DNA from 2 places in the Variovorax sp. LjRoot84 genome. Region 1 is predicted to be linked to the other one. Evidence: riboswitches for the same ligand, from Rfam matches in the RefSeq annotation. Region 1 holds a riboswitch; the other holds the start of a gene.
The links. Region 1 has a riboswitch for S-adenosylhomocysteine ahead of metH (methionine synthase). Riboswitches for the same ligand answer to the same signal wherever they lie in the genome.
Positions count from the first base shown of each region.

Region 2: another riboswitch for S-adenosylhomocysteine. It lies ahead of ahcY (adenosylhomocysteinase); the one in region 1 lies ahead of metH (methionine synthase).

Region 1 is NZ_CAXUTE020000001.1:277,868-284,782, reverse strand. It holds gene metH (methionine synthase) at 1-2,003, opposite strand, end outside; S-adenosyl-L-homocysteine riboswitch at 2,025-2,104, opposite strand; gene ACSQ9I_RS01465 (PACE efflux transporter) at 2,115-2,552, opposite strand; gene ACSQ9I_RS01460 (LysR family transcriptional regulator) at 2,653-3,543, shown strand; gene ACSQ9I_RS01455 (SH3 domain-containing protein) at 3,548-4,417, opposite strand; gene ACSQ9I_RS01450 (homocysteine S-methyltransferase family protein) at 4,534-5,580, opposite strand; gene hutG (N-formylglutamate deformylase) at 5,634-6,443, opposite strand; gene ACSQ9I_RS01440 (formimidoylglutamate deiminase) at 6,440-6,915, opposite strand, start outside.
Region 2 is NZ_CAXUTE020000001.1:954,728-961,642, forward strand. It holds gene ACSQ9I_RS04775 (peptide chain release factor 3) at 1-745, opposite strand, end outside; gene ACSQ9I_RS04780 (hypothetical protein) at 815-1,432, opposite strand; S-adenosyl-L-homocysteine riboswitch at 1,533-1,600, shown strand; gene ahcY (adenosylhomocysteinase) at 1,665-3,092, shown strand; gene ACSQ9I_RS04790 (TlyA family RNA methyltransferase) at 3,102-3,899, shown strand; gene metF (methylenetetrahydrofolate reductase [NAD(P)H]) at 3,877-4,710, shown strand; gene ACSQ9I_RS04800 (septal ring lytic transglycosylase RlpA family protein) at 4,707-5,384, shown strand; gene ACSQ9I_RS04805 (23S rRNA (adenine(2030)-N(6))-methyltransferase RlmJ) at 5,405-6,304, opposite strand; gene ACSQ9I_RS04810 (hypothetical protein) at 6,419-6,915, shown strand, end outside.

The DNA.
Region 1 (6,915 bases):
ACGCGCACGGCCTCGGTGCCGACCACCTCGTCCTTCAGGATCGCCGGGAACGGGCCCGCGAGGTCCCAGGTCTGGAAGAACGGCCCCCAGTCGATGTACTTCGCGAGCTCGGTCAGGTCGAAGTTCTTGAACACGCGCCGGCCGATGAACTTCGGCACCGGCGGCAGGTAATTCGACCAGGCTATCGGCGTCTTGTTGGCGCGCGCCTTCGCCAGCGGCCACAGCGGCGTCTGCTTCTTGTTGGCGTGCTGGTGGCGGACCTTGTCGTAGTCGGCGTTGATCTCGTCGATGTAGGCCGCCGCCTGGTCGGACAGCAGCGACTGCGCCACGCTCACGCTGCGCGAGGCATCCGGCACGTAGACCACCGGCCCTTCGTAGTGCGGCGCGATCTTCACCGCCGTGTGCACGCGGCTGGTGGTGGCGCCGCCGATCAGCAGCGGGATCTTCTTGATGCGGAAATGCTCGTCCTTCTGCATCTCGCCGGCGACGTATTGCATCTCCTCGAGGCTGGGCGTGATCAGGCCCGACAGGCCCACGATGTCCGCGCCCTCGACCTTGGCGCGCGCCAGGATCTCGTGGCACGGGACCATCACGCCCATGTTCACCACCTCGAAGTTGTTGCACTGGAGCACGACGGTCACGATGTTCTTGCCGATGTCGTGCACGTCGCCCTTGACGGTGGCGATGATGATCTTGCCCTTGGTGCGCACGTCGCGGCCCGCGGCTTCGTCCTGGCGCTTCTCTTCCTCGATGTAGGGAATGAGGTGGGCCACGGCCGACTTCATCACGCGCGCCGACTTCACCACCTGCGGCAGGAACATCTTGCCCTGGCCGAACAGGTCGCCGACGATGTTCATGCCGTCCATCAGCGGGCCTTCGATCACGTGCAGCGGCCGGCCGCCCTTGGCCAGGATCTGCTGGTAGGCCTCTTCGGTGTCCTCGACGATGAAGTCGGTGATGCCGTGCACCATCGCATGCGAGAGCCGCTGGTTCACGTGCACCGGGTGCTCGGGCGTGCCGCGCCACTCGAGCTTCTTGCTCTCGTCCTTGGCGCCGCTCTTGGCGGTTTCGGCCACTTCGACCAGGCGCTCGCCGGCGTCGGGGCGGCGGTTCAGCACCACGTCTTCCACGCGCTCGCGCAGCTCGGGTTCGAGGTCGTCGTAGACGCCCACCATGCCGGCGTTGACGATGCCCATGTCCATGCCCGCCTTGATCGCGTGGTAGAGGAACACGGTGTGGATCGCTTCGCGCACCGGGTCGTTGCCGCGGAAGCTGAAGCTCACGTTCGAGACGCCGCCCGACACCTTGGCGCCCGGCAGGTTTTCCTTGATCCAGCGCGTGGCGTTGATGAAGTCGACCGCGTAGTTGTTGTGCTCCTCGATGCCGGTGGCGATCGCGAAGATGTTGGGGTCGAAGATGATGTCCTCGGGCGGGAAGCCGATCTCGTCGACCAGGATGCGGTAGGCGCGCTCGCAGATCTCGATCTTGCGTTCGTAGGTGTCGGCCTGGCCCTGCTCGTCGAAGGCCATCACGACCGCGGCCGCGCCGTAGCGGCGCAGCAGCGTCGCGTGGTGCTTGAACTGGGCCTCGCCCTCCTTCATGCTGATCGAGTTGACGATGCCCTTGCCCTGGATGCAGCGCAGGCCGGCTTCGATGACCTCCCACTTGGAGCTGTCGATCATGATCGGCACGCGCGCGATGTCGGGCTCGCTGGCGATCAGGTTCAGGAAGCGCACCATTGCGGCCTTGCTGTCGAGCATGGCCTCGTCCATGTTGATGTCGATCACCTGCGCGCCGTTCTCGACCTGCTGGCGCGCGACCGCCAGCGCTTCCTCGAACTGGCCGTTGAGGATCATGCGGGCGAAAGCCTTGGAGCCGGTGACGTTGGTGCGCTCGCCGATGTTGACGAAGAGCGTGCCTTGGCCGATCTGCACCGGCTCGAGGCCGGACAGCTTCATCGGAGGAACCGGGAGAACAGGGACGGAAGACGGATCGGAGGACATGGGCTCACCTGCGGAACGTGGGTCAGGCGAGCGTCGTTGCAAGCCCAAGCCTGACGCGGACGCTTCGGATGGAAGGTACCGCGCTGCAACGCTCCTTGGGAGCCGCGGATTTTACGCCGGCTGGGCCACGCCGGCGGCCGATGCGGGCAGGCCGAACAGCAGGTCGAAGGCCCAGTTGAAGACGAAGGTGTAGACCAGGAAGAACACCACCAGGCCCAGGTCCATCACCAGCGCCTGCCACAGGCTCACCTCCATCCACCAGGCGAAGACCGGCACCAGGAAGGCGACCAGGCCGCCCTCGAAGCCGATCGCGTGGGCGACGCGGCGGCGCAAGCTGCGGCCGCGCACGGCCTGGCGCGACTCCCAGCGCTCGAACAGGGTGTTGAAGGCGAGGTTCCAGAGGATCGCGATGACCGAGGCGATGACGGCCAGCACGCCCGAGTGGCCCATGCCCTGCCCCGACATCAGCGCCAGTCCGGCGCTGGCCGCGACGATGGCGAGACCTTCGTAGAGCGTGATGTAGACGACGCGGCGCTTGAGCCCTTGCATGAAATCTTCCTGTTTGGATTGGCGGTTTGGCCCCTACTTTATGTGCGCTCATCTGATATAAAAAGTCATCTTCTTTCAGAATTATTGAAAGGCCGTTGCCATGAGTTTTTCCAGCGACAACGTGCACGTGTTTCTGGCCGTGCTCGACCACGGCTCCTTCTCGGCCGCCGCGCGGGCGCTCGGCCGCGTGCCCTCGGCGGTGAGCATGGCGATCGCGAACCTCGAGGCCGAGCTGGACCTGCCGCTCTTCGACCGCGGCGGCCGCGAGCCCCAGCCGACGGCCGCGGCGCGTTCGCTGGAGCCGCAGGCGCGGCTGCTCGCCGCGCAGCTCAAGCAGCTGCAGGTGCAGGCGCTGGCGCTGACGCAGGGCCTGGAGAACCGGCTCACGCTCGCGATCGCGCCCGAGCTGCTGGCCGCGCCGTGGAGCGCGCCGCTGGCCGCGCTGGCGCGGGAATACCCGCTGCTGGAAGTCGAGGTGCTGGCGGCGCCGCAAGCCGATGCGCTGGCGCTGCTGCACAGCGGCCGCGCGCAGTTGGCGCTGGTCTTCGAGCGGCCCAGCCTCGACGGCCGCGAGGGCTTTCAGGAAGTGGCCAGCGACACCATGGTGGCCGTGATGGCGCCCGACCATCCGGTGCTGGCCGCGGCCGGCGGCCGGCTGCGCGAGGAGCACCTGACGACCACGCGCCAGATCGTGGTGGCCGGGCGCGATCTCGCGACCAGCGACCCGCGCTTCGTCTTTGCGCGCCATGTCTGGCGCACCGACAACGCCTTGGCCGCGCTGAGCCTGATCACGGCCGGCCTGGGCTGGGGCTGGCTGCCGCGCAATTTCGCGCGGCCGCACGTGGCGGCCGGCGCGCTGGTGGAGATTCCGTTCGAGAACCTGTCGAACGGGCTCGACCTGTGGGTCGACGTGGTGTGGTCGCGCGAGCGCCCGCTGGGCCTGGGCGCGCAGCGCTTCGTCGCGCTGATCGCGCGCAAGAAAAAGCCCTAGAGCGCTACAGGCCGCCGCCTGGCCTGCTGTCCCCCGGCGTCGTGCCGGGCGGCGCGCGGTTGATCCGGTCCAGTTGCCTTTGCCGCGCCTCGGCGCCGGGCAGGGCAGCCGGCGGACGAACGCCCGGCTGGCCCGGATTCATGGCCGGCGGACGTCCCGGATGCACGTCCGGTGGACGACCCGGATGCACGTCCGGTGGACGACCCGGATGCACGTCCGGCGGTCGGCCCGGATGCACGTTCGGCGGGCCGGCGTGCTCCGGCGGTCGGAAACCGCGGTCGGGACGCGGCGGCCGGACACCGTGATCCGGCGGTGGCTGCTGCCCTGGCGAAGGCCGCCAGCCCGGCTGCGGCTGCGGACGGAAGCCCGGTCCCGGATGCGCGTAGCCGGGGTCGCGCCACGGATTGGGCCGCCAGTCCGGCCGCGGCGCCGGCACCGGGCGCCAGCCGGCGACGGGCGGCGGCGGATGGTGGTCGCCCCACCAGCGCCGCTCGCCGTACCAGGGGCGGTCGCGGTAGTGGTTGCTCCAGTAGTTGCCGATCGTGAAGCCGACGATCGGCACGCCGATGATGGCGCCGTAGGTGGCCAGGGGCACGCGCCGGTCATCATCGTAGGCGTAGTCGATGTTGGCGGCATAGACCCAGCCGCGCAGCCCGTCGGGCAGCACCACGTCGCACCATGCATAGCCGCTGGTGCAGCCGAGCACCTCGAAGGGCTGGCCATGGCCGAGTCGCGCCACCAGCGGGTAGTCGCCCGAGGGGCCAGCACGCAGATTGACCGTGCCGCGGGCGAAGGCCTCCTGCGCCGCCGCGGCGACCGGCAGAACCAGGGCGATGGTGCCGATGCCGATCCATCGCTGGACGAGCTTGTTCATGGGATGTTCCTTTGCGCTCAGGCTACGCGCGCTCGACATGTTGTCAATCAGCCACGGCCTACCCTCAGCAACGGCCAGCCGCGCAAAGACGTGCACCGCCAGGGTGCTTCTTTACCTCAGGCCGCTTCGGGATACGCGGCCGCGCGATGCAGCGTGCGCCCCGCGAGCGGCGCCACCGAGCGCCCGATGGCGGCAATGTGGTCGGGCGTGGTGCCGCAGCAGCCGCCGACGATGTTGACCAGCCCCTCGGCCGCGAACTCGTGCAGCAGGCGCGAGGTGACCTCGGGCGTTTCGTCGAAGCCGGTTTCGCTCATCGGATTGGGCAGGCCGGCGTTGGGGTAGCAGCTGATGAAGGTGTCGTCGGCCACGCGCGCCAGTTCCTGGATGTAGGGCCGCATCAGCGCCGCGCCCAGCGCGCAGTTGAGGCCGATGGCCAGCGGCCGCGCATGGCGCACGCTGTGCCAGAAGGCGGTCACGGTCTGGCCGCTGAGGATGCGGCCGGAGGCGTCGGTCACGGTGCCGCTGATGACGAGCGGCAGGCGCTCGCCGCTGGCCTCGAAGTACTCGTCGATCGCGAACAGCGCGGCCTTGGCGTTGAGGGTGTCGAAGATGGTTTCGACCAGCAGCACGTCAGCGCCGCCTTCGACCAGCGCCTCGACCTGCTCGTAATAGGACGCGCGCAGCTCCTCGAAGCTCACGTTGCGCGCGCCGGGGTCGTTCACGTCGGGGCTGATGCTGGCGGTCTTGGGCGTCGGGCCGAGGGCGCCGGCCACGAAGCGCGGTTTGTCGGGCGTGCTGAACTTGTCGCAGGCGGCGCGCGCGATGCGGGCCGATTCGAGGTTCATCTCGCGCGCCAGCTCGGCCATCTTGTAGTCCTCCTGCGCGATGCGGGTCGCGCCGAAGGTGTTGGTCTCGATCAGGTCGGCGCCGGCGGCCAGATAGCCTTCGTGGATGTCGCGGATCACGTCGGGGCGGGTCAGCGAGAGCAGCTCGTTGTTGCCCTTGACGTCGCGCGGAAAGTCCTTGAAGCGCTCGCCGCGGTACTGGGCCTCGCTGAGCTTGAAGCGCTGGATCATCGTGCCCATCGCACCGTCGAGGATGGCGATGCGTTCGGCCAGGATGCCGGGCAGTTGCTGGGCGCGGGTGTAGACGAGGGGCTTCATGCCCCGGATTGTAGAAAGCGCGCCATGGCCCGGCCCGTGGGCGGTTATCGGTTCTATTGCTCGACGAAATCGAGCACCGCCTCGATCATGCGCCGCACCTGCGGCTGCACGCCGGCCGCGACTTCGGGCAGGTAGTCGAAGGGCAGCTTCTCCTGCATGTAGCTCGCCTGCGTCATTTCGAGCTGTACCGCGTGCACGCCGGCGGCCGGGTTGCCGTACTGGCGCGTGATGTGGCCGCCCTTGAAGCGGCCGTTGAGCGCCACGGTGTAGGCCGGGTTCGAGGTCGCGATGCCGAGCAGCGCGGCGGCCAGCGCCGGATCGCAGCTCGCGCCGTCAGCGCTGCCGAGATTCAGGTCGGTCAGCCGGCCCTCGAAGAAGCGCGGCAGCACCGAGCGGATCGAGTGCGCATCCCACAGCGCGATGGTGCCGTGGGCGGCTTTCAGGCGGTCGAGCTCGGCCTGCAGCTGCCGGTGGTAGGGGCGCCAGATCGCGTCGACGCGCGCTGCGATCTCGGCCTCGCCGGGCAGGTCGCCGGCGGCGTAGAGCGGGGTCTTGTCGAAGGTATCGACCGGGCACAGGCCGGTGGTGTCTTGACCGGGGTAGAGGTTCTGGTTGTCCGGCGGGCGGTTCAGGTCGACCACATAGCGCGAATGGGTGGCGACCAGCACCGAGGCGCCGAGCTCGTCGGCGAAGTCGTAGAGGCGCTCCAGATGCCAGTCGGTGTCCGGCACGTGGCGCGCCTCCTCGGTGAAGCGCGCCGCCAGCGCCGGCGGCACATGCGTGCCGACATGCGGCATCGAAATCAGCAGCGGGCGTGTGCCCTGCCGGAATCGGAAAGCGGGTTCGGTGGTTTCGAAGCTCATGGTGTTGTGAGAAGTTGCGTGCGCGCGGCGATGAACGCAGCCGCCGCTTGGGAATGAAGAGGATGGCGCCCGGCCGACACGCGCGGCCGGCCCGCGACCCGAACCGTGTCGACGGCACTGCTGCGATGGCTCGCGAACACATGGGCCGAGAGCATGTCGGCGGCGGACAGGCCGGCCAGCGACGGATGCGCAGCATCCAGCACCACGAAGTCGGCCTGCTGGCCGGGCGCGAGCCCGGCGACTGCGCGGCCCGATGCCTGCGCCCCGCCCTGCACGGCCGCCAGCGTCATCGCGCTCGCCACCGAAGGCTCGCCCGCATCGGCGCCGACATTGCGCTGGCGGGTCGCCAGCCGCTGGCTGTATTCGAGCATCATCAATTCCTCGGCCGCGTTGACGCAGGCGTGGCTGTCCGAGCCCACGCCCCAGCGGCCGCCGGCCCCGCGCCAGGCGCCGAAATCGAAAATGCCGTCGC
Region 2 (6,915 bases), 680 kb from region 1:
GCGTCTGCTTGCCGGCGAGGAAGGCCACGCGGTCCCAGGTGGGCGAGGCGCCGGTGGCGAGCTCCATGCTCTCCATGGCGGTGTCGAACTCGTGACCGAAGCGCTTCTGCAGCGCTTCGCGCTCGGCCAGCGGCATGGCTTCGAAGTCCTGCGGCAGCCGTTCGCTGCCCGACTCGAACACCGTCATCGCCTGCGTGCGCAGGTTCACGATGCCGCCGAAGCTCTTGCCCTGGCCCACCGGCCAGGTCATCGGCACGCAGGGCATGCCGAGTTCGCGCTCGATCTCGTCGAGCAGCTCCAGCGGCTCGCGCACCTCGCGGTCCATCTTGTTGACGAAGGTGATGATGGGCGTGTCGCGCTGGCGGCAGACCTCGATCAGGCGGCGCGTCTGCGCTTCGACGCCGTTGGCCGCGTCGATCACCATCAGGGCCGAGTCGACCGCGGTCAGCACGCGGTAGGTGTCTTCGGAGAAGTCCTTGTGGCCCGGCGTATCGAGCAGGTTGATCACGTGCTCGCGGTAGAGCATCTGCATCACCGAGCTGGCCACCGAGATGCCGCGCTGCTTCTCGATCTCCATCCAGTCGGAGGTGGCGTGGCGCGAGGCCTTGCGCGCCTTCACCGAACCGGCGATCTGGATCGCGCCGGAGAACAGCAGCAGCTTCTCGGTCAGCGTGGTCTTGCCGGCGTCGGGGTGGGAAATGATCGCGAAGGTGCGGCGGCGGCGGGTTTCGGAGGCGAAGGTCATGGGGGTGAACGCGGAGCGCGCTCACGGGCGCGGGCTGCTGGCGGCAAAGCCCGCAATTTTAACGAGCCGTCACATCGGCGGCGTGAAGCCATTGCGCCCGACCAGCATGCGCAGCGCGGTGGGCTTGCCTTCCTTCACCTGCGCGGTGATCACCACCTTGGCGCCCGGCACCACCAGGGCCGCCTGGTCCGTATTGCCCGGCTTGAAGGTCACGACCGGCGTGCCGCGCGGCACGATGACGGTCTGCTCGCCGTCCTTGTACTTGAGCAGCAGCTTGTGGCCGCCCGGCGCTGAGGACGGCGCCGCTTCGAGCTGCGCCACGGTGGCGTTGGTCATCGTGCTCTGGGGCATCAGGTCCCAGGGGCGAAAGCCTTCGCCGGTCCCGCGCGCGGCCTCCGGAAACACAAGCACTTCCACGGCGCGCTGCGTGCCGTCGGGTTGCGGCACGGCGCCGGCGCCGACGAAGCTGCCCGGCTTGATGTCGGCCAGCGTGAGCGGAATGACTTCGGAGACGTTCATGTCGGCAGGGCGCACCATCGTGACGGTTTCGCCGCTGCGGTCCTTCACGGTCAGCGAATTCGCATCGGCACGCGCGATGACGCCGCGCACGCGCACGGTTTCCTGCGCCGCCGCCGCGGCGGACAAGGCAATCACGAACGATGCGGCAAAGAGCTTGACTTTGAACATGATGATGGGGCCGCGAGGGCGGCGGTTGGGGGGCGTTGCAGTCTAGGCCGATCCGCAAATCGCCGCTGGCGACGGAAAAGCGGCACGCGCTAAAATGCCGCTTCCGAGGAGCGTTGCAGCGCCGCCAGGCGTGAGGCTCGGACCCCTTCGCAACCACGCTCACCCGCTGTTCTCGCGGTGAGTCTCGTCCCCCGAACACAGCGGCATCATTCAAACTTGTTTTGGAGTCCACATGAGCGCCGTTCTCAAGTCCACCGCCGACCAGGCCATCGCCGATATCTCCCTTGCCGCCTGGGGCCGCAAGGAAATCCGCATCGCGGAAACCGAAATGCCCGGCCTGATGGCCATCCGCGAAGAATTCGCCAAGAGCCAGCCCCTGAAGGGCGCACGCATCACCGGCTCACTGCACATGACGATCCAGACCGCAGTGCTGATCGAAACCCTGCAGGCGCTGGGCGCCACCGTGCGCTGGGCCTCGTGCAACATCTTCTCGACGCAAGACCATGCCGCCGCCGCCATCGCGGCCACCAACACGCCGGTGTTCGCGATCAAGGGCGAGTCGCTCGAAGATTACTGGGACTACACCCACCGCATCTTCGACTTCGGTCCCAAGGGCTCGGCCGGCGAAGGCCCGAACATGATTCTTGACGACGGCGGCGACGCCACGCTCTTGATGCACCTGGGCCAGAAGGCCGAAAAGGACCAGAGCGTGCTGGCCAACCCGACCAGCGACGAGGAGCGCATCCTCTACGCGGCGATCAAGGCCAAGCTGGCCGTCGACGCGACCTGGTACACGCGCAAGTCGGCCGAGATCATCGGCGTAACCGAAGAGACCACCACCGGCGTGCACCGCCTGAACGAGATGAGCGCCAAGGGCACGCTGCTGTTCCGCGCCATCAACGTGAACGACTCGGTGACCAAGAGCAAGTTCGACAACCTCTACGGCTGCCGCGAATCGCTGGTGGACGGCATCAAGCGCGCCACCGACGTGATGATCGCCGGCAAGGTCGCCTGCGTGGCCGGTTACGGCGACGTGGGCAAGGGCTCGGCCCAGGCCCTGCGCGCGCTGAGCGCTCAGGTGTGGGTGACCGAGATCGACCCGATCAACGCGCTGCAGGCCGCGATGGAAGGCTACAAGGTCGTCACCATGGAGTACGCCGCCGACAAGGCCGACATCTTCGTGACCACCACCGGCAACCGCGACGTGATCCGCCACGAGCACATGGCCGCGATGAAGGACCAGGCGATCGTCTGCAACATCGGCCACTTCGACAACGAGATCGCCGTCGCCTCGCTCGAGAAGTACGAGTGGGAAGAGATCAAGCCGCAGGTCGACCACATCACCTTCCCGGACGGCAAGAAGATCATTCTGCTGGCCAAGGGCCGCCTCGTGAACCTGGGCTGCGGCACGGGCCATCCGAGCTTCGTGATGTCCTCGTCCTTCGCCAACCAGACCATCGCCCAGATCGAGCTCTTCACCAAGCCCGATGCCTACCAGGCCGGCAAGGTCTACGTGCTGCCCAAGCACCTCGACGAGAAGGTGGCGCGCCTGCACCTGAAGAAGGTCGGCGCGATGCTGACCGAGCTGACCGACGAACAGGCCGCCTACATCGGCGTGGACAAGAACGGCCCTTACAAGCCGGACACCTACCGCTATTGAGCGGAGCGCGTGCGCGCCGATCAGTTGCTCGTCGAACGCGGCCTGGCCGCCTCGCGCTCGCAGGCCGTGCGGCTGATCGCGGGCGGCCTGCGCTGGCGCGACGGCACGACCTGGCGCGTGGTCGGCAAGAACCGCGACGAGGTGCCGGAGACGGCCGAACTCGAGCTCGTCGATGCGGCCGAGGCGCGCTACGTCTCGCGCGGCGGGCTCAAGCTCGAAGGCGCGCTCGCTGCGAGCGGCATCGACGTGCAGCGCAAGCGCTGCCTCGACGTCGGCCAGTCGACCGGCGGCTTCACCGACTGCCTGCTGCAGCGCGGCGCCGCGCATGTGGTGGGCGTGGACGTGGGCCATGGCCAGCTGCATGCACGGATACGCGAGGATGCGCGCGTGACCGCCGTCGAAGGCGTCAATGCGCGCACGCTCGACGCGTCCGCCTGGGCCGATGCTTCGCCCGACTACACGCATTTCGATCTGATCGTCGGCGATCTCTCGTTCATCTCGCTCACGCTGGTGCTGCCCGCGCTGATACCGCTTCTCACACCGGCCGGTGAACTTCTGATGCTGGTCAAGCCTCAATTCGAGTTGCAGCCGGGACAGGTCGGCAAGGGCGGCATCGTGCGCGATGTGGCGCTTTTTGCAGTGGTCGAACAGCGCCTGCGCACGGCGTGCGCGGAGCTCGGCCTGCGCGTTGCAGCGTGGTTCGACAGCCCGATCACGGGCGGCGACGGCAACCGCGAATTCTTCATCCATGCCGTTCGTGCGAACGGCGAACCAGGAGCCGGCCGTGCGCCTTCCGTTGAGCTTTGAATTCTTTCCGCCGAAGACGCCCGAAGGCGCGGCCAAGCTGCGCACCGTGCGCCAGCAGCTCTACGTGCGGCAGCCCGAGTTCTGCTCGGTGACCTACGGCGCCGGCGGCTCGACGCACGAGGGCACCTTCGGCACGGTGCGCGAGATCCTCGGCGAAGGTGTCGATGCCGCCTGCCATTTCTCCTGCATCGGCGCCACCCGCAGCACGGTGCGCGAGCAGCTGGCGGAGCTCAAGGCCATGGGCGTCAAGCGCCTGGTCGCGCTGCGCGGTGACCTGCCGAGCGGCTACGGCATGGGCGGCGAGTTCCACTATGCGAGCGATCTCGTCGCCTTCATCCGCGAAGAGACCGGCCGCGATTTCCATATCGAGGTCGCCTGCTATCCCGAAGTGCATCCGCAGGCACGCTCGCCCGAAGCGGACTTGCAGGCCTTCGCGGCCAAGATGCATGCGGGCGCCGACTCGGCGATCACGCAGTACTTCTTCAGCCCCGAGGCCTACTTCCGCTTCGTCGACGAGGCACGCAAGCTGGGGCTCGCGGCGCCGATCGTGCCGGGCATCATGCCGATCACGAGCTCGACCCAGCTGATGCGCTTCTCGGATGCCTGCGGCGCCGAGATCCCGCGCTGGATCCGGCTGCGGCTGCAGGGCTTCGGCGACGACATGGCCTCGATCAAGGCCTTCGGTCTCGACGTGGTGACCGAGCTCTGCGCGCGCCTCGCCAGCGGCGGCGCGCCGGCGATGCACTTCTACACGATGAACCAGTCGGTGGCGACGCTCGCGTTGCTGGAGCGGCTGGGCTGGGACGAATGAGGTCGCGCCGCCTCGCCGGACGGCTGGCGCTCGTCGCCGCCGCCGTCTGGCTGGCGGGTTGCACCACGCCGCGCTCGTCCTCGCCCGGCGAGGGCGCGCAGGGATTGCGGCCGCTGGCGCGGCAGCCCGCGCTGCCGCCCGGCGCGCCGCCGCGTTCGCAGGTGCCTTCGGCGCGCTATGACCTCGCGGGGCCGGGTGCCGACGAATTGCCGGACGACGGCGCACCGGGCGACGCGGGCCCGCGCGAAATCTTCGAGCGCGGCGGCGCTTCCTGGTACGGCATCCAGTTCCACCAGCGCAAGACCGCGAACGGCGAGCGCTTCGACATGACGGAGCTGACGGCCGCGCACAAGACGCTGCCCTTCAACACCCGCGTCTGCGTGCGCAGCCTGGTGAACGGGCGCGAGGTGCTGGTCCGCATCAACGACCGCGGGCCGTATGCCTCGGGCCGCATCATCGACCTGAGCCGTGCCGCGGCCGAATCGATCGGCATGCTGGGGATGGGCATCAAGCAGGTTGCGTTGTCGATCATGGACAAGAACGGCGCGCGCTGTGCCGGCGCGGTGGTCGAGGCGAATGGGGCAGCGGACGTGGCGCCGGCTGCCGAAGCGCCTGCCAAGAAGCCTCCTGCGGCCAGACGAAGCCGCGAAGTGCCGCCGCGCCAGCGGCGCTGAAGCGCGTCGCGGCAGTCGGCTCAGCCGCCGCTCTCGAGCGAGGAAGCCGCGTGGCGATCCTGGCCGAGGCGCTGCGCCATCTGCGGCAGCGCGGGCTCGAGCAGCGCCTTCAGCGTGTAGGGCGGATTGATCAGGAACATGCCGCTCGCCGGCAGGCCCGGCCGGTGCGTGGAACCCGACGCGTCGGTGACGATCTTGCTCGACTTGACCGTCAGCGTCGCATGCAGCCAGGACTTGCCGGCCTTGGTGGCCAGCGTCTTGAGCCGGCGCGGCAGGTCGTGCGCCTCGGGCCGCGGAATGATCGGATACCACACGGCATAGGTGCCGGTCGCGAAGCGCTTGAGCGCCGCGGTCACGAAATCGAGCACGCGCGCATAGTCGCTCTTGATCTCGTAGCTCGGGTCGCACAGCACCAGCGCGCGGCGCGAGGGCGGCGGCAGGAACTTGGTCGCGCTGCCGAAACCGTCGTCGCGCAGCACCGCGATCTGGCGCCCGGCCTCGAGCTGCGCGATGTTGGCGTCGAGGGTGCGCGCATCGGTCGGGTGCAGCTCGAAGAGCTTGAGCTTGTCGTGCTCGCGCAGCAGGTGGTGCGTGATGAAGGGCGAGCCGGGGTAGATGCGCGCGCCGCCCTTGGGGTTGAAGTCGCGGACCACTTCGAGGTAGCGCGCGAGCGCATCGGGCAGCGGTGCCGCGGCCGCGTCTTTCGCCTCCGAAAGGAGGCGCAGCACGCCCTCGGCGGCCTCGCCGCTGGTGCCCGCGTAGTCGCCGTCGAGCCGGTAGAGGCCGGCACCTGCGTGCGTGTCGACCACCGTCAGGGCCGCCTCTTTTTCGAGCAGGTGGTCGAGCGTGGCAATCAGCACCGTGTGCTTGAGCACGTCGGCGTGGTTGCCGGCATGGAAGGCGTGGCGGTAGCTGAACATGAGAAATAGTGCCTGGAAGATGAACGGGGGAACGCTAGACTCACGCGCCGTAACATTGAATTACAAGAGGGGTCGAGGATGCGAGGAGCAAGCTGGCGATTCTGGGGCCTGTGCGTGGGCGCAGCCGTTCTGTCTATTTTGACGGGCTGCGCCTCGGTCACGCACGGCACCACGCAGACCGTGAAGATCGAGACGCTCACCCCGGGCGGACAGACGGTCGAAGGCGCGGAATGCAGGCTTTCCAACGACAAGGGGGAGGCCCTCGGGCTGTCCGGACAGAGCGTGCCCGTGCGGCGCTCGGGCGGCAATCTTTCGATCCACTGCACGCAGGCGGGACAGGCGCCAGCCGTCGGATCGGCCGTTTCACGCGTGAATGCGGGCATGGTGGGCAACGTCCTCATCGGCGGTGCAATCGGCGCCGCGATCGATGTGGGGACCGGCTCGGGTTTCAACTATCCGAGCTGGATGCAACTCGTCTTCGGCGAGGAGCGCACCTTCGACCGCAGCACGCAGCAGGGCGACCAGCCCGTGGCGGGGGTGACCGTGGGCACGACGACCCCGCTTGCCGCCGCCAAGCCCCCCGTGACCGGCACTGTGGTGGCGAAGAAGGA